2 regions of the Streptomyces sp. NPDC001156 genome follow, and region 2 is predicted to be linked to the other one. Evidence: predicted binding sites of a transcription regulator. Region 2 holds the regulator's gene; the other holds the start of a gene.
The links. The regulator HspR, encoded in region 2, represses chaperone genes until heat shock. The targets are predictions, from matches to a motif close to TTGAGNNNNNNNNNCTCAA.
Positions count from the first base shown of each region.

Region 1: a site for HspR is predicted at 8,977-8,995, ahead of lon (endopeptidase La). Genes of this name have one in related genera too.

Region 1 covers NZ_JBSFJX010000042.1:19,441-30,169, forward strand. The annotation lists gene ACWDA7_RS21235 (DUF742 domain-containing protein) at 1-204, opposite strand, end outside; gene ACWDA7_RS21240 (roadblock/LC7 domain-containing protein) at 201-704, opposite strand; gene ACWDA7_RS21245 (nitrate- and nitrite sensing domain-containing protein) at 701-3,586, opposite strand; gene ACWDA7_RS21250 (protein phosphatase 2C domain-containing protein) at 3,946-4,734, shown strand; gene ACWDA7_RS21255 (MarR family transcriptional regulator) at 4,780-5,286, opposite strand; gene ACWDA7_RS21260 (lysozyme) at 5,539-6,357, shown strand; gene lon (endopeptidase La) at 6,528-8,954, opposite strand; gene ACWDA7_RS21270 (GNAT family N-acetyltransferase) at 9,225-10,019, shown strand; gene ACWDA7_RS21275 (rhomboid-like protein) at 10,054-10,729, opposite strand, start outside.
Region 2 covers NZ_JBSFJX010000013.1:78,707-89,435, forward strand. The annotation lists gene ACWDA7_RS09880 (arsenate-mycothiol transferase ArsC) at 1-670, shown strand, start outside; gene dnaK (molecular chaperone DnaK) at 882-2,720, shown strand; gene grpE (nucleotide exchange factor GrpE) at 2,717-3,376, shown strand; gene dnaJ (molecular chaperone DnaJ) at 3,416-4,585, shown strand; gene ACWDA7_RS09900 (heat shock protein transcriptional repressor HspR) at 4,590-5,042, shown strand; gene ACWDA7_RS09905 (hypothetical protein) at 5,135-5,326, shown strand; gene ACWDA7_RS09910 (sugar ABC transporter substrate-binding protein) at 5,636-6,742, shown strand; gene ACWDA7_RS09915 (LuxR C-terminal-related transcriptional regulator) at 7,231-8,268, shown strand; gene ACWDA7_RS09920 (helix-turn-helix transcriptional regulator) at 8,662-9,693, opposite strand; gene ACWDA7_RS09925 ((2Fe-2S)-binding protein) at 10,036-10,332, shown strand; gene ACWDA7_RS09930 (pyridoxamine 5'-phosphate oxidase family protein) at 10,468-10,729, opposite strand, start outside.

The sequences.
Region 1 (10,729 bases), on a different contig from region 2:
CCGCATCTCGGGCATCACCCGGGTGGACAGTGAACCATTGGTCAGTTCACGCCGTTCCTCCGGGGCGTCCAGCGCGGCCACGAAGGTCTCGACCAGCAGGACGTGACCGAAGCGGGTCCGTCCGCCGGTGAGCGAGTAGGGGCGCACCCGGGCGGGCTTGCGGTCGCCGCCCCGCACGGGAAGTTTCTTCGGTGTGCTGCTCATCGGACGCTCCCCGCCGACTGGGCCTCGAGGGACTTGCGTAGCTCGCTGCGGAGTTCGGGTGTCAGCACATGTCCTGCGCGGCCGACGAAGAGCGCCATGTGGTAGGCCACCACGCTCATGTCGCAGTCCGCCGAGCCGTGCACGCCGAGCAGCGAGCCGTCGCTGATGGACATCACGAAGAGGCTGCCCTCGTCCATCGCGACCATGGTGTGTTTGACCTTGCCGGAGTCCATCAGCTTGGCGGCACCGATGGTGAGGCTGCCGATGCCGGAGACGATGGTGGCGAGGTCCGCGGAGGACCCCTTGGGGCCGCTGGTCTTGCCCTCCCGCCCGGCGCGGGCCTCCAGGTTGCGGCCGGGGTCGGAGGACAGGAGCAGCAGGCCGTCGGAGGAGACCACCGCGACCGACAGCAGTCCCGGCACCTCCTCGACGAGGTTCGTCAGCAGCCAGTGCAGGTTGCGGGCCTCACTGCTCAGACCGAAGGTACTGGGCGCGGTCAACTGCTTGCCTCCTCGACTGTACCCCCCGATGCTTCTACGTCCTGTGCCGTGCCGGGTGTAGCGGTGTGCTGTGGTGCCGTGGACCGGTGTGCGGGGGCCTGGGTCTCCGCCGTCTTCTCGGCGTTCTCCGCCTCGACGTGGCGGTAGCCCTCCGCGGCGCCGCGGTGGAAGCCGCCGAGCCTGCGGCGCAGCGCCTCGGCGTCCACACCACCGGAGCGCTGCCGGGGGGCCGGGGCGGGCGCGGAGATCTTCGGGGTGCGCTTGGGAAGGCCCTTGGCCGTGAGGCGGGGGACCTCGGACTCGTCCGGCTCTTCCCAGGACTCCTGCGGCGCGGGGGCGGGCCTCGACTCGCCCCCGTCGGCGATGCGTTCGTGGGTGTCGGGCCCTATGGCGTACGGGTCGGCGGGCGCCTGGATGGGGATGTCGGCGACGGGAGTGGGGGCCGGTGCGTCCGTCCGCGGCGAGGGAAGCAGCAGCTCCATCGTGGTCTCGGGGCCGGACTCGGGCACGAAGGCCACCGGCTCCCGTGCCGGCCCGCCGTTCCACGCCGTCCGTTCCCCGAGCAGGGCGTCCTCGTCCCGTACGGGCTCCTGCGGCCCCTCGGTCTCCGTGCGCTCCCTTACGGCCTGCGCCGCCGCCGCGATCAGCGGGTCCTCGTCGCCCTCGGGCTCCAGGACGGTCATCCGCGAACGGCTGCTGAGGACGTTGGAGTTGACCTCCGCGTCCGCGCCCGGCAGGGACATGGTGTGCGGGCCGCCCGCCGCGGGTCCCGAGGCGGGCACGGCGGCGGCCGGGGCGGCGGCGAGCAGCGGCTTGGGCAGGACGACGACCGCCGCGACACCGCCCTGCTTCTGCTCGCGGAGCTGGACGCGGACGCCGTGCCGGTGGGCGAGGCGGGCCACCACATAGAGTCCGAGACCGAGACCCTCGCCGCTCTCCTGGTCGTAGGGGTCGTCCGGGTCGAATTCGGCGAGGCGGGCGTTGAGCCGGCTCATCCGCTCGCCGCTCATGCCGATGCCCTCGTCCTGCACGGAGAGCATCACCTCGCCGCTCTCCAGCAGCCAGCCGGAGATTTCGACGGCGACGTCCGGCGGCGAGAACGAGGTGGCGTTCTCCAGGAGCTCGGCCACCAGGTGCGAGAGGTCGTCGGCGGCGAAACCCGCGAGGTTCGCGTGCGGCGGCAGCGCGGCGATCCGGACGCGCTCGTACCGCTCGATCTCGCTGACCGCCGCGCGGACCACGTCCACGAGCGGCACGGGTCCGGCGTGCTGCTGGACGTGCTCGGTGCCGGCCAGGACCAGGAGGTTCTCGCTGTGCCGGCGCATGACCGTCGCGAAGTGGTCGAGCTTGAAGAGCGTGGAGAGCCGATCCGGGTCCTGCTCGCGCTCCTCCATGCTCTCGATGACGCCGAGCTGCCGCTCGACCAGGCCGAGGGTGCGCAGGGCGAGGTTGACGAAGGTGGAGTGGATGCTGTGCCGGACCTGCTCCAGGTGCGCTGAGGCCTCGCTGAGTTCGTTGCGCAGCCGGGAGCGTTCGTCGGCCATGGTCTGGCGCTGGCCGACCAGGTGCTTGCGGTCGGCCTCCAGCGTGTTCACGCGCTCCTGCAGGGCGACGGCGTGCGCGTGCAGGGCGTTGACGGAGCGGACGACCTGGGCGAACTCGTCGTTGCGCCCCGTGAACTTGATCGGTTCCTCGGCGGCCGGGTCGGCGGCGACGCGGGCCGAGCCGATGCGGAGGACGGCGAGCGGGCGGGTGAGGCTGCGCGCCATGCCCGTGGCGATGCCGACGGCGACGAGCATGAGCGCGCCGAGGACGGCGATGCGGATCTCCAGCGCGGTGACATCGTCGTCGCGCAGATGGGCGAGGTCCTTGCTGCGGCCCTCGTAGAGCGAGGACTCGACGCCCCGCATGAGGTCGACGCGGGCGGAGAGCGCCGCCTCGACCTTCTTGGAGCTGAGACCGAGGTCGCTGTCGGAGAGGGTGGGCTGGTCGGTGAGGGCCTTGAGGTACTGCTCGGCGGAGGTGACCTCGGGGCCGTTGACCGTGGAGTCGTACGAGTTCCGGGCCGCGGTGGGTGCCGTGTCGTGGAAGTCGGCGACGGCCGCGTCGGAACGCACGGCGGCCTGCTGTGCGGCGGCGGTGAGCGCGTCGCGCTGCTTGGTGTCGGCGTCCGAGGAACTGGTGGTGGTCGTCGGCAGGCCGGTGATCGGGTCGATCGTGGTCTGGGTGGTGCGCGGGATGTTCAGGGCCGCGAGGAGCAGTCCTCGGGCGGCGGCCGCCTGCTGCACCGCGCTGTCGAGCTCGGCGAGCGCGTAGGCGCCGGAGCCCGCGCGCGGCGGGATCTTCCCGGCCAGCTGGTCGGCGAGGGCGTGCAGCTCGGTGATGGCGGCGGAGTACGCCTGGTGCGCCTCGAGGGCGCTGCTCTTGCCGACGAGCGCTGCCCTGCGTACGGAGCCCACGTCGTCGAGGTCCTTGCGCAGCGCCGCCGGGAGGTCCGGATCGGCGCGCAGGTCCTCGATCTCGCGGTCGACGCCGGCGCTGCGCTGCTCTGCGGGCGTCGTGGACTTGGGGCGCCCGGCGGCCACCCATGAGGTGACCGCGTCGCGCTCGTCGGCCAGCGAGTGGGCGAGGACGAGCGCGTCCTGCGTCTGCTCGGTGAGCGTCACGAGGCTCTGGGAGTCGCCCAGCTGTCCCGAGGCCGCGATGACGCTCGGCGCCCCGGCGCCGGCGATCGCCGCGGCGACCACGGCGACGGCGACAATCAGTCGGTTGCGCACATGGGCGGGACGGCCATTGCCCGTGGACCCGGACGAGGCGTTCCGTTCGGGGGTCGTCTGCTTGCCTGTGCGCCGAGGCCGCTTCATCTGCACCGGTGCTCGCATTCCTGACTCGTTAACCCATGGGCCCGGGTGACGGTCCGTCTACTGGGGCGTCGACCCGGTACGACGGTTTTCGACCCTCCCAGTGCCGGTGGGCAGAGGTCTCGCTTCGCCTGACCCGCCACCCGAAGGAGTGAACATCGGCGGGGAGTTGGCGGGCAAGTTCCCCGAGCCCGCCCGGGGGCCCCGTATGGCGGGCCGGTTGGACGTCGGCGGCGCACTTTGGCAGTATTCGCCACCACGCTCCACCGGAGCCGATCATTCCGTACCAAACCAGGCGCCTGACCAGGCCGGTCGCACCCTTTCGGCGACCGTTGCCAGCCTCTTGTGGACCTTGTGAAGGGCTCGTGCAGACTGGCCGAATGCGTACTGAACTGATTTCCGAGCCCGGCGACCCGGCCCGCCCCAACGAGGACTTCGCCGCACTCGCGCTTCCGGCTTCAGGACAGGGTGGGGCGCTGGTCGTCCTGGACGGCGTGACTCCGCCGCCGACCGACTACGGCTGTCTTCATTCCGTCCACTGGTTCAGCACACGACTCGGCGGGGCACTGACCGAACTGTCCGTTTCCCGCCGGGATCTGACCCTGGCGGAGATCCTGTCGGCCGCCGTCCGGCGCACCGCCGACACCCACGCCTCCACCTGTGACCTTTCTCACCCACGCACGCCTCAGGCGACCGTGGTCCTGGCCCGCTGGTCGGACGCCACGGTGGAGTATCTGGTCCTGTCGGACTCGGCCCTGCTGATCGAGGCCCCCGACGGCACGGTCACCGCTCTCCTGGACGACCGCCTCGCCCGCATACCGCGCGCCAGTCTGGCGACGGACGCGATCGCGGACGCGACGGTCCGCAACAAGGAGAGCGGTTTCTTCACGGCGGCCGCGGACCCCTCGGTCGCCGCCCGCGCGGTGACGGGCGAGCTGCCGCGTGCGGCGGTACGCACGCTCACGGCCCTGACGGACGGCGCGACCCGCTGGACGGAGAAGTTCCACAAGGGCGACTGGACGGATCTGTTCTCGCTCGTGCGCAAGGAGGGGGCGGCGGCATTGGTAGAGCGCGTACGGACCCTGGAGGCCGCCGACCACGAGGAGCGGGCGTACTTGGGCCGCAGCAAGACGCACGACGACGCGACGGTGGTGCACGTGGAGCTGTGAGCGGCTCGCGGGGAGCCGTGCGGGGTCCGCGCAGCCCCGAGCAGGCTATTTCTCCATGCTCTGGTTCAACTGGTTCAGCAGGCGGGCCAGTTCGGCCACTTCGCGCCGGTCCCAGTGGGACAGTTCCCGCACGTACAGCGCACGGCGCGCCTCACGCACGTTTCCGACCCGGGTGCGGCCCTCCTCGGTGAGGTGGACCAGCCACGCCCGGCCGTCCGCCGGGTCCGGCTCCCGGGCCACCAGGCCCAGGTCCTCCAGGGCGCGCAACTGGCGGGACATGGTGGCCTTGCCGACGCCGATGTAGGCCGCGAGCTCCGTCGCACGCTGCCGGCCGTACTCGTCCAGGCGCACGAGCAGGCCGTACGCCGCGGGCTCCAGGTCCGGGTGGACCTCTCGGGCCATCTCGCCCTGATTGGCCCTGGCCCGTCGCAGGAACACCGTCAGCTCACGCTCCAGGGAGAGGAATTCCCGGTCCGCGCCGCCGCATTCCAGACCGCTTTCCGGCACGCCGGAGTCGCCCCCGCGCTCCTCGCCGTTTCCATGCTCGTGCACGTCAGTACCCCTGCCCCGGTTTCCCGTTCCTGAAAGTTTCCGCCGAGCATCGCCATTGCCGCAGCTCCGCCAGTATTTCGCAGGCTTAGACCAACGGCGTTCTCCGACCCCTCTTCCCAGCCCGGGTCCACGTGCCTAGCTTCGTTGGCGTCTCTGGCATGCTCACGCCATTGTGCGGCGGCCGGGGACCGGCACTCCCCACGCGCCCGGCCCGCCCGGGCGTCTCCCCCACCGAGTCACCCGGAGGCTCGTATGCCCGTGCACAGACCCGGATCGTTCCGGCAGCCCGGCCTGCTCGCGGCCGGAATCCTGCTCGCCCTGCTGTCCCTGCTGACCGCCCTCCCGGCCCACGCCGCGGGCACACCCGCCCGTGGCACCGCGTACATGGGCATGGGCGTCCTGGCCCACGACGGCCGAGGCGGCACACCCGCACCCGGTCTCGTCGCCCAGACGGAAGGCGTCGACGTCTCCGGCTACCAGGGCAACGTCGCCTGGTCCACGCTGTGGAACAGCGGCGTGCGTTGGGCGTACTCAAAGGCGACGGAAGGGACTTACTACACGAACCCCTACTTCGCCCAGCAGTACAACGGCTCGTACACCATCGGCATGATCCGCGGCGCGTACCACTTCGCCACCCCGGACACCACGAGCGGCGCCACCCAGGCCAACTACTTCGTCGACCACGGCGGCGGCTGGTCCGGGGACGGAAAGACGCTGCCGGGCACGCTCGACATCGAGTGGAACCCGTACGGGGCGGCCTGCTACGGCAAGTCGGCGAGCGCGATGGTCAGCTGGATCGCCGACTTCCTGAACACCTACCGGGCCCGTACCGGCCGGAACGCCGTGATCTACACGGCCACCAACTGGTGGACCCAGTGCACCGGCAACTACGGCGGCTTCGCCTCGGCCGACCCGCTGTGGATCGCCCGCTACGCCGCCGACCCGGGCACGCTGCCGGCCGGCTGGGCGTACTACGCGATGTGGCAATACACGTCGTCCGGACCGACGGTCGGGGACCACGACAAGTTCAACGGCGCCCTCGACAGGGTCCAGGCACTCGCCAACGGCTAGCGCCACAGACCCCCGGCCGGGACCCGGGGATCGCTCCCCGGACCCGCACGGCACCAGCGCGCTCGACAGAGTGCGGGCACTCGCCGACGGCCTACGTCCCTGTGCGGTCGCACGGGAAGGCCCGGGCCTCCCTCACGGAGCCCGGGCCTTCTTTCATCCCGCGACGTCCGTCACGCCGCCACGGGAACCTCGGGCGCCGCGTCGTTCGTGGCCGGCGCGAGCGCCAGCTCGAGGACCTGGCGGACGTCGGTGACGGCGTGCACGTCGAGCTTGTCCAGCACCTCCGCCGGCACGTCGTCCAGGTCGGGCTCGTTGCGCTTCGGGATGACGACGGTCTTCACACCCGCCCGGTGGGCGGCGAGCAGCTTCTGCTTCACCCCTCCGATGGGCAGGACACGGCCGGTGAGCGAGACCTCGCCCGTCATCGCCACGTCCGTACGCACCAGGCGGCCGGACAGCAGCGAGGCGAGTGCGGTCGTCATCGTGACGCCCGCGCTCGGCCCGTCCTTGGGGACCGCGCCCGCCGGGAAGTGGATGTGCACACCCCGGTCCTTCAGGTCGCCGACCGGCAGCTCCAGTTCGGCACCGTGTGAGCGCAGGAAGCTCAGCGCGATCTGCGCCGACTCCTTCATCACGTCGCCGAGCTGGCCGGTCAGCGTCAGGCCTGCCGCACCCGTCTCCGGATCGGCCAGCGACGCCTCCACATAGAGGACGTCACCACCGGCGCCGGTGACCGCGAGTCCGGTCGCCACGCCGGGGACCGCCGTGCGCCGCTCGGCCGGGTCCTGGGCGGACTCGGGCACGTGGTGCGGACGCCCGATCAGGCCGCGCAGATCCTCGTCGCGGACGGTGAAGGGCAGCTCCTTCTCGCCCAGTTCGTGCTGGGCCGCGACCTTGCGCAGCAGCCGTGCGATCGACCGCTCCAGGTTCCGTACGCCCGCCTCCCGGGTGTACTCGCCGGCGAGCTTGCGCAGCGCGCCCTCGTCGAGCGCGACCTCGTCCTTGTTCAGACCTGCCCGCTCCAGCTGGCGCGGAAGCAGGTGGTCGCGGGCGATGACGACCTTCTCGTCCTCGGTGTAGCCGTCGAGGCGGACCAGCTCCATACGGTCGAGCAGGGCCTCCGGGATGGCTTCGAGGACGTTCGCCGTCGCGAGGAAGACCACGTCGGACAGGTCGAGTTCGACCTCGAGGTAGTGGTCGCGGAAAGTGTGGTTCTGGGCCGGGTCGAGGACCTCCAGCAGGGCGGCCGCCGGGTCGCCCCGGAAGTCCGAGCCCACCTTGTCGATCTCGTCGAGCAGGACGACCGGGTTCATCGAGCCGGCCTCCTTGATGGCGCGGACGATACGGCCGGGCAGGGCGCCGACGTAGGTACGCCGGTGACCGCGGATCTCGGCTTCGTCGCGTACGCCGCCGAGCGCGACCCGCACGAACTTGCGGCCCATGGCGTGCGCCACCGACTCGCCGAGGCTCGTCTTGCCCACACCGGGCGGCCCGACCAGAGCGAGAACGGCACCTCCGCGCCGCCCGCCCACGACCCCCAGGCCGCGGTCGGCGCGCCGCTTGCGCACCGCCAGGTACTCCGTGATCCGCTCCTTCACGTCCTCGAGGCCCGAGTGCTCGGCGTCCAGGACGGCCTTGGCGCCGAGGATGTCGTATGCGTCCTCGGTGCGCTCGTTCCACGGCAGCTCCAGCACCGTGTCCAGCCAGGTGCGGATCCACGACCCCTCGGGCGACTGGTCGCTGGACCGCTCCAGCTTGTCGACCTCCTTGAGCGCGGCCTCGCGGACCTTCTCCGGCAGGTCGGCGGCCTCGACCCGGGCCCGGTAGTCGTCGGACTCCTCGCCCTCCTTCGCGTCGCCGTTCAGCTCGCGCAGCTCCTTGCGGACGGCCTCCAGCTGACGGCGCAGCAGGAACTCGCGCTGCTGCTTGTCGACGCCCTCCTGGACGTCCTTGGCGATGGACTCGGCCACGTCCTGCTCGGCGAGGTGCTCGCGCAGTTGCTCAGTGGCGAGCTTGAGCCGGGCCACCGGGTCGGCGGTCTCCAGCAGCGCCACCTTCTGTTCGGTGGTCAGGAACGGCGAGTAGCCGGAGTTGTCGGCGAGCGCGGAGACGTCGTCGATCGCCTGGACACGGTCCACGACCTGCCAGGCACCGCGCTTCTTCAGCCAGCTGGTGGCGAGGGCCTTGTACTCCTTGACCAGTTCGGCGACGTGGCCGGGCAAGGGGTCGGGAACGGTCTCGTCGATCCTCGTGCCCTCGACCCACAGCGCCGCACCCGGCCCGGTGGTCCCGGCGCCGATCTGCACACGGCCGCGGCCGCGGATCAGGGCGCCCGGGTCGCCGTCGGCCAGCCGGCCGACCTGCTCGACCGTGCCGAGCACACCCGTGCCCGCGTACGTCCCGTCAATGCGAGGAACCAGCAGAACCCTGGGCTTTCCGGGCTCCGACCGGGCGGCGGCCTGGGCAGCCTCGACCGCAGCGCGCACCTCGGAATCACTCAGGTCCAGCGGAACCACCATGCCGGGCAGCACGACCTCGCCGTCGAGCGGCAGCACGGGCAAAGCGAGCGGTGTGAACGCCGTGGACTCAGCAGCCATGATCTCCCCTTCGGCAGTCAAGTTGAGCTACACGGACTCAATGTCCATGAGGATTCGATTGTTCCCCAGGAGACGTTCGCTCTGAGCGATCAGGCCTGCCGCCTTCGTTGACGGCACGTCAGGCCGGGTGGGAAGCGATTCCGATGTCGTCCCAACGCCCTCGGGAGCGCAAGGCTTCCCGGCCGAACGGCCGTCATGCCCGCGCGCCGACGGGCAGCACGACCGTCCGGCAGTCGCCCCGCCGCCTGCCGCCCGCCGTACGGTCTGCTCATGACGGAATCGGAGATCCTTCTCGCCGCCTACGACGACCAGATGCGCGGTGCCCCGCCGAGCCCGCCCGCCGGAGTCGCCCACGAGTACGACGGCCCGCTGCTGCGGATCGTCGGCCAGTTCCGTGGGCTCGTCAGCGGGCCTCGCGACCTCGGGGTGTACGGGGCCGAGCTCGACCGGCTGATCGTCCGGCAGCGCGACTACTTCGCCGCCCGCGGCGAGGCGGTGGAGTGGAAGACGCGCGGGCACGACACCCCGGCCGACCTCGTGGACCGGCTGCGCGCCGCCGGCTTCGTGCCCGAGGACCAGGAGACGGTGGTCATCGGGCCCACCGCGGACCTGGCGGTACGGCACCCGGTCCTCCCGGAGGGCGTCACGCTGCGCCGCGTCACGGCCATGGCGGACATGCGCCGCATCGCCGCCATGGAATCGGCCGTCTGGGGGGAGGACTGCGGCTGGCTCGCGGACGACCTGACCGGCCGGGTGGCCGCCGCGCCGGACGAGATCGCGGTTCATGTGGCCGAGGCGGACGGGGAGGTCGTCTCGGCTGCCTGGCTGGTGTTCCGCGAGGGGACCGAGTTCGCGAGCCTGTGGGGCGGCTCGACGCTGGCCCGGTGGCGGGGCAAGGGGATCTACCGGGCGCTGGTCGCGGTGCGTGCCGACGTCGCGGCGGAACGCGGCGTCCGCTACCTCCAGGTGGACGCCTCCGACGACAGCGCCCCGATCCTGCGCCGTCTGGGCTTTCGGGCGGTGACCACGACGACGCCCTACGTGTGGACACCGCCGGAGCGCTGACCGAACCGCCGAACCGCCGGACCGGCGGGAGCGGCTACCGGGCGGGGGCGGCCTCCTGGGGCCTCTTCCGCCACCGCCGCACCAGCGGCCACATGGCGATCCCGATGGCCAGGGACATCAGATGGCCCCAGTTGCTCAGGGGGTCCGTGAACGCGACGAGGTCCTGGAGCAGTATGCCGCCGAACACGATGAGCACCGCCCAGCGCAGCCATGGCCGCAGCAGGCCGGTCAGTGCGCCGAGGCTCGCCGCCACGCCGAAGCTGATGCCGTAGTCGAGGCGGTGCAGGGAGCTGTCGGGCAGTTCGCCGACCAGTACCCACAGACCGACCGGGAGCTCGGTGGCCAGGGTCGCGAGGACGTGCCCGAGCAGGAAGACGACGACCGTGCGCCGTCCTCCTATCCGCCGCTCGAGCGCGGTCAGCACGAGCAGGAAGATCAGCGTGTACGACGAGGTGATCCCGCCCGCGATCCACAGCGCGCTGGCGATGAGCACCGGCACCGGGGTCCGCACCAGATGGGCGACGTCGGTGCTGGACTGCTGGTACAGGGTGTGCACCAGGGCCGGGTCGGCGTACGCGGCGAAGAGCGAGGTGACGGCGAGGACGGCGGCGTACCCGAAGGTGAAGGGGGTGGCCACGGGGTTCGGCAGGAGCAGCCAGGGACGCGGGCCCGCCTTCGGCGCGGGCGGGCAGAGGGCCGGAAGGGCCGGC
Region 2 (10,729 bases):
CGTGCACCGCTCGGTGTTCGCCGAGCGGTTGCTGGCCGTGCGGCTTCCGCCCGGGTCGGCCGTGCGGCCGGAGAGCGCGGGCACCGAGGCGCGGCCCCGGCCCGGTATGGAGAACTCCACGAGGGCCGTGCTGGAGAGGCTGGGCGGGGACGGATCCGGGTTCTCGGCCCGCCCGCTCACCACGCAGCTCGTCGCTGAGGCGGCTCTGGTGCTCGGGCTCGCGCGCGAGCACCGGGAGGCGGCCGTGCGGCTCGCGCCGTCGGCGATGCGCCGCTCCTTCACGCTGAAGGAGTTCGTCCGTCTCGCCGCCGGGGGAGTGGACGGCGCGCGGGCCCGGGACGCCGCGGTCGCCGTGGACGGCTCCATCGCCACGGGTGCCGTGGACGGCCTGCGCGCGGCGGCCGGCAGTGGTGCTGGCGGTGCGGGGGGGTGGGCGGTGTCCGGCGGGATGCTGGACGGGGAAGACCTCGGGGTTGCGGGTGGTTTCGATGGAGTGGTGGCAGCCACGGCCGCCCGTAGAGGTGCCACCGCTCCGGTCGCCGCCGCCGAGGACGACGTCCCCGATCCCTGGGCGCAGCCGCATGATGTGCTGTACGACTGCGCCCGCGAGATCGACCGGGCGGTGAGCCGGCTGGCCCTGTTGCTGGGCGGTGGTGGGGCGAGCGCTTGAGGGCGGGGGCCCGGTGCGTGCGGCGGTCCTGCCGGTCGCGGTGCCCGGGCCCCTGGCGTGGTCCCCGGAGGGCCGCCACGCAGGGTGTTTTCCCTGGTTGCCGAGCGGCGCCGGACGAAAGTTGAGTCTGTTCGACTCAGGTCTGTTGACGCCGCCACGACCCTCGTGCATCCTTGAGCCTGTTCCACTCAAGTCAGCTGGAGGAATCGAAATGGCACGTGCGGTCGGCATCGACCTGGGCACGACTAACTCCGTCGTCAGCGTTCTGGAAGGCGGCGAGCCCACCGTCATCACCAACGCCGAGGGTGCCAGGACCACGCCGTCCGTCGTCGCCTTCGCCAAGAACGGTGAGGTGCTCGTCGGAGAGGTGGCCAAGCGTCAGGCGGTCACCAACGTGGACCGGACCATCCGCTCCGTGAAGCGCCACATGGGCACGGACTGGAAGATCCAGCTCGACGGCAAGGACTTCAACCCGCAGCAGATCTCCGCGTTCATCCTGCAGAAGCTGAAGCGGGACGCGGAGGCTTACCTGGGTGAGAAGGTGACCGACGCGGTCATCACCGTCCCGGCCTACTTCAACGACTCCGAGCGGCAGGCCACCAAGGAGGCCGGTGAGATCGCGGGCCTCAACGTCCTGCGCATCGTCAACGAGCCGACCGCGGCCGCCCTCGCCTACGGCCTCGACAAGGACGACCAGACCATCCTCGTCTTCGACCTCGGTGGCGGCACCTTCGACGTGTCCCTCCTGGAGATCGGCGACGGCGTCGTCGAGGTGAAGGCCACCAACGGTGACAACCACCTCGGTGGTGACGACTGGGACCAGCGCATCGTCGACTACCTGGTCAAGCAGTTCGCCGCCGGCCACGGCGTCGACCTCGGCAAGGACAAGATGGCCCTCCAGCGCCTGCGTGAGGCTGCGGAGAAGGCCAAGATCGAGCTGTCCTCGTCCACCGAGACCTCGATCAACCTGCCCTACATCACCGCGTCCGCCGAGGGCCCGCTGCACCTGGACGAGAAGCTCACCCGGGCTCAGTTCCAGCAGCTGACGGCCGACCTGCTCGAGCGCTGCAAGACGCCGTTCCACAACGTCATCAAGGACGCCGGCATCTCCATCGGCGAGATCGACCACGTCGTCCTCGTGGGTGGCTCCACCCGTATGCCCGCCGTCGCCGAGCTCGTCAAGGAGCTGACCGGTGGCAAGGAGGCCAACAAGGGCGTGAACCCGGACGAGGTCGTCGCCATCGGCGCCTCGCTCCAGGCCGGTGTCCTCAAGGGCGAGGTCAAGGACGTCCTGCTCCTCGACGTCACCCCGCTGTCCCTCGGTATCGAGACCAAGGGCGGCATCATGACCAAGCTCATCGAGCGCAACACCACGATCCCGACCAAGCGGTCCGAGATCTTCACCACGGCCGAGGACAACCAGCCGTCCGTGCAGATCCAGGTCTACCAGGGCGAGCGTGAGATCGCGGCGTACAACAAGAAGCTCGGCATGTTCGAGCTGACCGGTCTGCCGCCGGCCCCGCGCGGTGTCCCGCAGATCGAGGTGTCCTTCGACATCGACGCCAACGGCATCATGCACGTCACGGCGAAGGACCTCGGCACCGGCAAGGAGCAGAAGATGACCGTCACCGGCGGCTCCTCGCTGCCGAAGGACGAGGTCGACCGGATGCGCCAGGAGGCCGAGCAGTACGCGGAGGAGGACCACCGCCGCCGCGAGGCCGCCGAGACCCGCAACCAGGGCGAGCAGCTCGTCTACCAGACGGAGAAGTTCCTCAAGGACAACGAGGACAAGGTCCCGGGCGAGATCAAGACCGAGGTCGAGGCCGCCGTCGCCGAGCTGAAGGAGACGCTCAAGGGCGAGGACACGGCCGAGATCCGCAGCGCCACGGAGAAGGTCGCGGCCGTCTCCCAGAAGCTCGGCCAGGCCATGTACGCCGACGCCCAGGCCGCGGGCGGTGCCGGTGACGCCGGTGCCGGCCAGGCGAAGGCCGACGACGATGTCGTCGACGCCGAGATCGTCGACGAGGACCGTAAGGACGGTGCCGCGTGACGGAGGAGACCCCGGGCTTCGAGGAGAAGCCCGACGTCCCCTCCGGCGCCACCCCTGATGACGCCGAGCCGCAGGCCGCCTCTTCCTCTCCGAAGGAGGCGGCGGCCCCGGCAGGGGACGCGAACGCACAGACCGCCGGTCTGATGGCACAGCTGGACCAGGTGCGCACTGCGCTCAACGAGCGCACCCTGGACCTCCAGCGCCTCCAGGCCGAGTACCAGAACTACCGTCGCCGCGTCGAGCGCGACCGGATCACGGTCAAGGAGATCGCCATCGCGAACCTCCTGACCGAGCTCCTGCCGGTGCTCGACGACATCGGCCGCGCGCGGGACCACGGCGAGCTCGTCGGCGGATTCAAGTCCGTCGCCGAGTCGCTGGAGACCGTCGCGGCGAAGATGGGTCTGCAGCAGTTCGGCAAGGAGGGCGAGCCCTTCGACCCGACGATCCACGAGGCCCTGATGCACTCGTACGCGCCGGACGTCACGGAGACGACGTGCGTGGCGATTCTGCAGCCCGGGTATCGCTTCGGCGAGCGCACCATCCGCCCCGCGCGGGTGGCCGTCGCCGAGCCGCAGCCGGGGGCGCAGACGGTCAAGGCCGAGGAGACGGGCGAGGCGGGCGACGACAAGGAGAGCGGTGGCCCGGACGAGGGCTGACGTACACCCATACGGCGTAGGGAAGGAGGGACGTCGGGGATGAGCACCAAGGACTTCATCGAGAAGGACTACTACAAGGTCCTCGGCGTCCCCAAGGACGCCACTGAGGCCGAGATCAAGAAGGCGTACCGGAAGCTCGCCCGCGAGTTCCACCCGGACGCCAACAAGGGCAACGCCAAGGCGGAGGAACGTTTCAAGGAGATCTCCGAGGCGAACGACGTCCTCGGCGACCCCAAGAAGCGCAAGGAGTACGACGAGGCCCGCACCCTCTTCGGGAACGGCGGCTTCCGCCCCGGTCCCGGAGCGGGCGGCTCGTTCAACTTCGACCTCGGCGACCTCTTCGGCGGCCAGGGGAGCGCCGGCGGAGGGAACTTCGGCGGCGGCATCGGTGACGTCTTCGGGGGCCTGTTCAACCGCGGCGGCGGCGCGGGCACGCGTACGCAGCCGAGGCGCGGCCAGGACATCGAGTCCGAGGTCACGCTGAGCTTCATGGAGGCGGTGGACGGCGCGACGGTACCGCTGCGCATGTCCTCGCAGGCGCCGTGCAAGGCCTGTTCGGGAACCGGCGACAAGAACGGCACACCGCGTGTGTGCCCGACCTGCGTCGGCACCGGCCAGGTGGCGCGCGGCTCCGGCGGCGGCTTCTCGCTGACCGACCCCTGCCCGGACTGCAAGGGCCGCGGACTCATCGCCGAGCACCCCTGCCTGGAGTGCAAGGGCAGCGGCCGGGCGAAGTCGTCCCGGACGATGCAGGTCCGCATCCCGGCGGGCGTCACGGACGGGCAGCGCATCCGGCTGCGCGGCAAGGGCGGTCCCGGCGAGCGGGGCGGCCCGGCCGGCGATCTGTACGTCGTCGTGCACGTGGACGCGCACCCCGTCTTCGGCCGTAAGGGCGACAACCTGACGGTGACCGTGCCCGTGACATTCGCGGAGGCGACGCTCGGCGCCGACATCCGGGTGCCCACCCTCGGCGGGCCCCCGGTGACGCTGAAGCTGCCCCCGGGCACGCCCAACGGGCGCACCATGCGCGCCCGTGGCAAGGGCGCGGTCCGCAAGGACGGCACCCGCGGCGATCTGCTGGTCACCGTCGAGGTGAGTGTCCCGAAGGACCTGTCGGGGAAGGCTCGTGACGCGCTTGAGGCGTATCGCGAGGCGACCGCGGGCGAGGATCCGCGGGCGGAGCTGTTCCAGGCGGCGAAGGGAGCATGACGAGATGGACGGCCGTCGACGCAACCCGTACGAACTGACCGAGGACAGCCCGGTCTACGTCATCTCGGTGGCGGCCCAGCTCTCCGGACTGCACCCGCAGACGCTGCGCCAGTACGACCGCCTGGGACTCGTGTCCCCCGACCGTACGGCCGGCCGGGGCCGGCGCTACTCGGCCCGCGACATCGAACTGCTCCGTCAGGTGCAGCAGTTGTCGCAGGACGAGGGCATCAACCTGGCCGGCATCAAGCGCATCATCGAACTGGAGAACCAGGTCGTCGCGCTCCAGGCCCGCGTCGCCGAGCTCCAGTCCGCGCTGGACGGCGCGGCGGCGACGATGCGCCAGCGCGAGGCCGCGGTACACGCCTCGTACCGCCGTGACCTGGTGCCGTACCAGGAGGTGCAGCAGACCAGCGCGCTGGTGGTGTGGCGGCCCAAGCGGCAGCAGCAGTCCGACTGAGGTCATGCCGAAGGGGCGGCACCGGAACTCTTCCGGTGCCGCCCCTTCGCGTGCGGCAGGAGCCAGAAGCCGGAGCCAGGAGCCGGTCCCGGATGCCGTGGGCCGAGGGCCTCACGGCCTTCGCGGCTTCCGTTTCGATCGCGCGGCAGTGGTCCGTCTTCTTCGATCTGCCCGGAAACGTGCTGTTGATGGCGAACTGCCGTATGCGGCCCGGGGGATGCGCGTTCGACTCCTCCTGGCGCACGGCGACTGCGGCAGGCGGTGACTCGGCCGACGGAACGTGAGGTAGATCACGTTTGCGGTGGGGTGGTGAACCGCACGCCGTGGTCAACAAGTTGACGGTACGTCGGTTTCCGGATCCCCGCAGGTGGCGGGTGAAATCTTCATCACGCGGAGGTTTGGGGACCGTCCTCGCACCGTTATGCCTTGGTCTTCACTTGACTTCCACCCGGGTGCTGTTGCCATCTCGTTAACCGGTAGTTCTTGACGTCGCATGCCGTCCCCGCGTTGGCTTTCAGCCACCTGGGTCGCAACGCTGCTCCCACGCCCGGAAGGCTTCTGATGTGAACGCTCGTACCACCCGTAGGACCGCTGTGCGTCGTACCGCGATAGCTCTGGCCGCCGCGGCGTCGGCCATCTCGCTCGCCGCATGCGGCGTCATCGACGGAGTCGGCGGGGGCAGCAGTTCCGCGACCCCGAAGAAGGGCAACGACATCACAGTGGGTCTCCTTCTGCCCGAGAAGGAGAACCCCCGGTACGACAAGTTCGACTACCCCATCATCGAGAAGCAGGTCCGTTCCCTCACCGACAACAAGGGCAAGGTCGTCTACGAGAACGCGGACGCGGACGCGGCCAAGCAGAACCAGCAGCTCGACCAGATGATCGCCGACAAGGTGGACGTGCTTCTGGTGGACGCGGTGGACGCCAAGGCCATCGCTCCCGGTGTACAGAAGGCGAAGGACGCGGGCATTCCGGTCATCGCCTACGACCGGCTCGCGCAGGGCCCGATCGATGCGTACATCTCCTTCGACAACGAGCTGGTCGGCCAGGTGCAGGGGCGCGCCCTCGTCGACAAGCTCGGCGCCAACGCCTCCAACAGCAAGATCGTCATGATGAACGGCTCGCCCACCGACCCGAACGCGGCCCAGTTCAAGAAGGGCGCGCTCAGCGAGCTCTCCGGCAAGGTGAACCTCGCCAAGTCGTTCGACACCAAGGACTGGAAGCCGGAGAACGCCAAGGCGAACATGCAGGGGGCGATCCGGGCCATCGGGCTGAGCAACATCGCCGGTGTCTACTCCGCGAACGACGGCATGGCGGGCGCCATCATCGACGCGCTGAAGGAGGCCGGCGCCACGAAGATCCCGCCGGTGACCGGACAGGACGCGGCGCTGGACGCAGTGCAGCGGATCCTTTCGGGCGAGCAGTACATGAGCGTGTACAAGTCGTACCCCGAAGAGGCCAACAACGCCGCGGAGATGGCGGTGTCCAAGGTCCAGGGCCGCTCGATCGAGTTCGACGCGCTGACCCGCGACAAGGTCGACAGCCCGACGCAGAAGCAGATCCCGTCGATGCTGGTGCCGGTGGTCGCGCTCACCAAGGACAACATCAAGGACACGGTGATCCAGGACAGCATCTACACCGTCCAGGAGATCTGCACCCCCAAGTACAAGACGTACTGCGACGCCAACGGCATCAAGTGACCCACGCGGTGGGCGGGCGCCGTCGTCCGCCCACCGGCGGCCCGGGCGTTCTCACATCGCCCGGGTGAACTCCACCGGCGCTCCCGGCGGTCCTCCCGCCGTCCCCTCGGCCACCCACCACGCGTCGGCCAACGTGTGAACGTTGAACATGTCTGCCATGCCCGGACGCCGAGTGCCTCACTCGGCGCGCCGATCCCCCAGTGGTTTCCGGAAGCGCACACGACCGCGCGCCGCGGTGCCTGCCGCGACTCCGTCAGCTTGCTGCAGTGAAAGTTCCTGAGGCCCGGATGATCAGGGATACATCAGGTCATTCCTGGGCGCTCCGGTGCGGGACCTGTGTTGCGGAGGCGGGCGGCTCCGCGCATAGTTGCGCTGCGAAGGCGTGCGGACACGGTGCAAACGGCCGTGTCCGGACGCGTGCGAGGACGTCGCTGGTGAGCTGAGCAGCTCAGGACGCCGGAGCCAGGAGTCGGAGCCAGGGGTGGAAGATGGCCGGGGATGGGACGGAGACGCATCCGCACGGCGCTGACCGGCTCTGCGAGGCCGGCAACCGCGTGTACTCCCGGGCCGTACGCCGGGGCCGGTTGCCCCGCGCGGACGCCGAGCCGGTGCCCTGCCTGCTGGAACTCGCGCTGCTGCACCCGGACCCCGACGACATGGACTGGCTGGTGCCGACCTCCCCGCAGGAGGTCATGACCCGGCTGCTGCGCGGCGTGTACGAGGAGGTCAGCGCGAGTCAGGCGCGGCTCGGGACCGCGGTGGCCGGGGTCGAGTGGTACGGAGGGCTCGGCGGCCGCGAGCAGGGTCCTGGGGAGGGCGTGGCGATCAGGGTCCTGGACGGGCTGTCGCGGATCCGCGCCGCCATGGACGAGGCGACGGAGCAGTGCGCGTCCGAGGTGCTGACGGTGCAGCCGGGCGGTATCCGCCGCGAGGACGAGCTCTCCGAGGGCCTGCACCGGGCCATGGAGATGCGCCGTAGGGGCGTGCGCATGCGCGACCTGTACACACATGTCGCCCGGCACGGCCAGGGCCTGCACAACTACATGGAGCTGATGGGTGACGCGGCCGAGGCGCGCACCCTCGACGAGGTGCCCGAGCGCCTGATTCTCTTCGACCGCAAGGTCGCCTTCATCCCGGCGAACGCGGACCGCACGATCGCGCTCGAACTGCGCCACCCTGCGCTGGTCGACTACCTGATGACCGTCTTCGAGCGCCTGTGGCGCCTCGCGATCCCGCTCACCTCGCCGCTCCCCGAGACGGGCATCGACGGCATCACGCACCGGGAGCGCTCGATCGCGGCGCTGCTCGCGGAGGGCCACCAGGACGCGGTGGTCGCCGAACGTCTGGGCATCAGCGTCCGCACCTGCCGCGCGCACATCGCCCGGCTCTCGGAGACCCTGGGCGCGGCGAGCCGGACGCAGCTCGGGGTCCGTATCGCCCAGGCGGGCCTGGACGGCCCCGTGCGCGCCACGGAACTGCTCCCGGTCACCGCTCCCGCCGTTCGGGAATCCCCGGCCGACCTGTGAGCGATACGGGGTGCGCCGGGCGCCCGCTGCCGAGCGGCGGCGGTGATGCCTCCTCGCGGGCATCCTCGGGGTGACTCGAGAAGCAGAGTGACTCTCGGGGGCGCGTGGCCGACCGGGTTGCGCCGTAGTGCCGTGTCGGCACCGCGGTGAGGCTGATCTTCCCGTCCTGGTCGGGGCGTTGGGTGATGAGGAGACCGAGCTGCGGTATCTGGTCGAGGCGTTGTGCCCCCGTGCGGCCGCCGAAGGCCGAACCGGCCACGCTCGGCAGCGACTTCGACATCCATGGCTGGGGGCCGGAGCCGGAGCCCGCGGGCTCCCTATTCCGCGTCGGCGCCCGGGTCGGTGTGGTTCGGCCCTGGCGGGCCCGCGACCCGTCGCGCGGGCGCGGCCGCGTCACTGCGCCCGGTCGTCGCCCGGTTCGTCCCGGCTCAGGATCCCCGACTGCGCTATGAGGTAGCCGAGTTGGGCCCGGCTGCCGCTGCCCAGCACCGTGGCCAGCTTGGCTATGTGGGCGCGGCAGGTGCGCACGTTCATGCCCAGCCGACGGGCGATGGCCTCGTCGACGTGGCCCTCCACGAGGAGTTTCGCGATGGAGTGCTGGATGTTCGTGATGCCGCCGGCGGCGGTTTCGTAGGGGGCGCCCGCACTCAGCGGGACCGCCCGGTCCCACATGAACTCGAACACCTTGATCAGATAGCGGACGAGTCCCGGCTGCCGCAGCTCCAGCGCGACCTGCTGGTCGTCCCGGGTGGGGATGAAGGCGACGGTCTCGTCGCAGATGATGAGTCGTTCGACCAGTTCGTCGATGGTGCGGTACTCCACCTTGCCGGCGGCCAGCTGGGCGACGTACGCCAGTTTCTCCGGGTTGTGCCTGGCCGTGTGCTGGTACAGGGTCCGGATCCGCACCCCGCGGTCGACCAGCGGCCGGTCGCGTTCCAGCCCGCGCAGCAGGCTGCGTTCGGTGTAGCGGTCGCTGGGCTGGATCGTGAGCACCTCGGTCTGGCACTGTGAAGTGGCCAGGTTGAGCGCCGCGTTGATGCGTTCGCCGCCCTCCAGGACGGTGAGGGAGTCGCCGGCGGAGCCCGTGTGCGCGCTCAGGGCCATGAACGGCTGGAACGCGTCGGTGAGTTCGATCGACTGCCGTCGGCGGTCGCTGATCTCGCGCTCTATGGGATTGAGACGCTGAGCCAGGGCTACCGACGCGGGGACGGGGCGCAGCCAGTCCGAGTCGTCGGGGTCGGGGTGGAGAAGCGCGAACTCCATGAGGCAGGGAGCCGGCTCCACCTCGGCGCGGGCGATCCGTCCCGTGCGGAGGGCAATCGCGTAGAGGCGACCCCCTTCCTCGCACATCTCGGTCACCGGATGGGGATGTGCAACTTCAGTCCGATTCGTTGCCAAATCTCCACCCCCCAGGGTCCTGAACATGCAGGAACATGATGCATCGATTATGTGGCCACCATGTGCCCGAATGAGCCATCGCCGTACCGGACGGGGGAAGAGGGGACCTTGACGTGAGGACGAGGCCGACTATGGGTAAGAAAATGCTTCGCTCGGTGCTTGCCGTCGCCTTCACCGCTGTTGTGGCCTTGGGCGCGCTGAGTGGCCTCACCGGCGAGAAGGGTGACAGTCGAGCTGACACCAGCTGGCCGGCGGTGGTCAAGTCCACTGCACACGTCAACGACACCAGCTGGCCCGTGATGCCCGCGGACGGCCGTGTGAGGGGCTGACGTGACCAATCCTCCCGACGACCGCTCGTTCCGGCGGGAAATGGCCACCGCCTACCGTTCCGGCTGGCACTTCATCGACCTGGTCACAGCCATTCCCCACAGTGGCGACTCGTTGATGGTGACGGTGTTCGGAGAACCTGTGGTCGTCACCCGGGACGATGAAGAGGACGTGCGGGCATACCGTCTTCTGCGGCGGCCTCGGGGGGCGCCACAGCCGGTGCGGTGTGCCATACGGTACGGAATGATCTTTGTGAACCTCGACCGGGGTGACCACCGGCTGGCCGAGCCGGACACTCCGGGAGTGAGGGCCATCTCAGCCACCCCCCGCAGTGCCTGACGCGATTCCCCCGTCGTAACAGATCGCTCAGGTGCTTCCCCCCCGCAGCGGCGTCACCGTGACCTGAACACGGTGACGCCGCTGCAGTTTCCCGGGACATCTCCGGACATCCACCGAAGCCGTAGATGGCCGGAATCAGCCGCGCCCCGACGCCCGGGTCAAGATGATCTCGATCACCACTCGTGAGGGGTTGGGCGACGGCACCCGTCCGTAGCGCTCGGCGTAGCGCCGCTCCGCGTCGGCGATCCGCTCCGGGTCCGCCGAGATCCGGGCGCGGCCCTCCAGTGTCGCCCAGCGCCGTCCGTCCACCTGGCAGACCGCGACCTGCGCCCCGTCCGGGCCCGCGGCCGCCACGTGCCCCACCTTCGCGCTCGCCTTGTTGGTGATCACCCGCGCC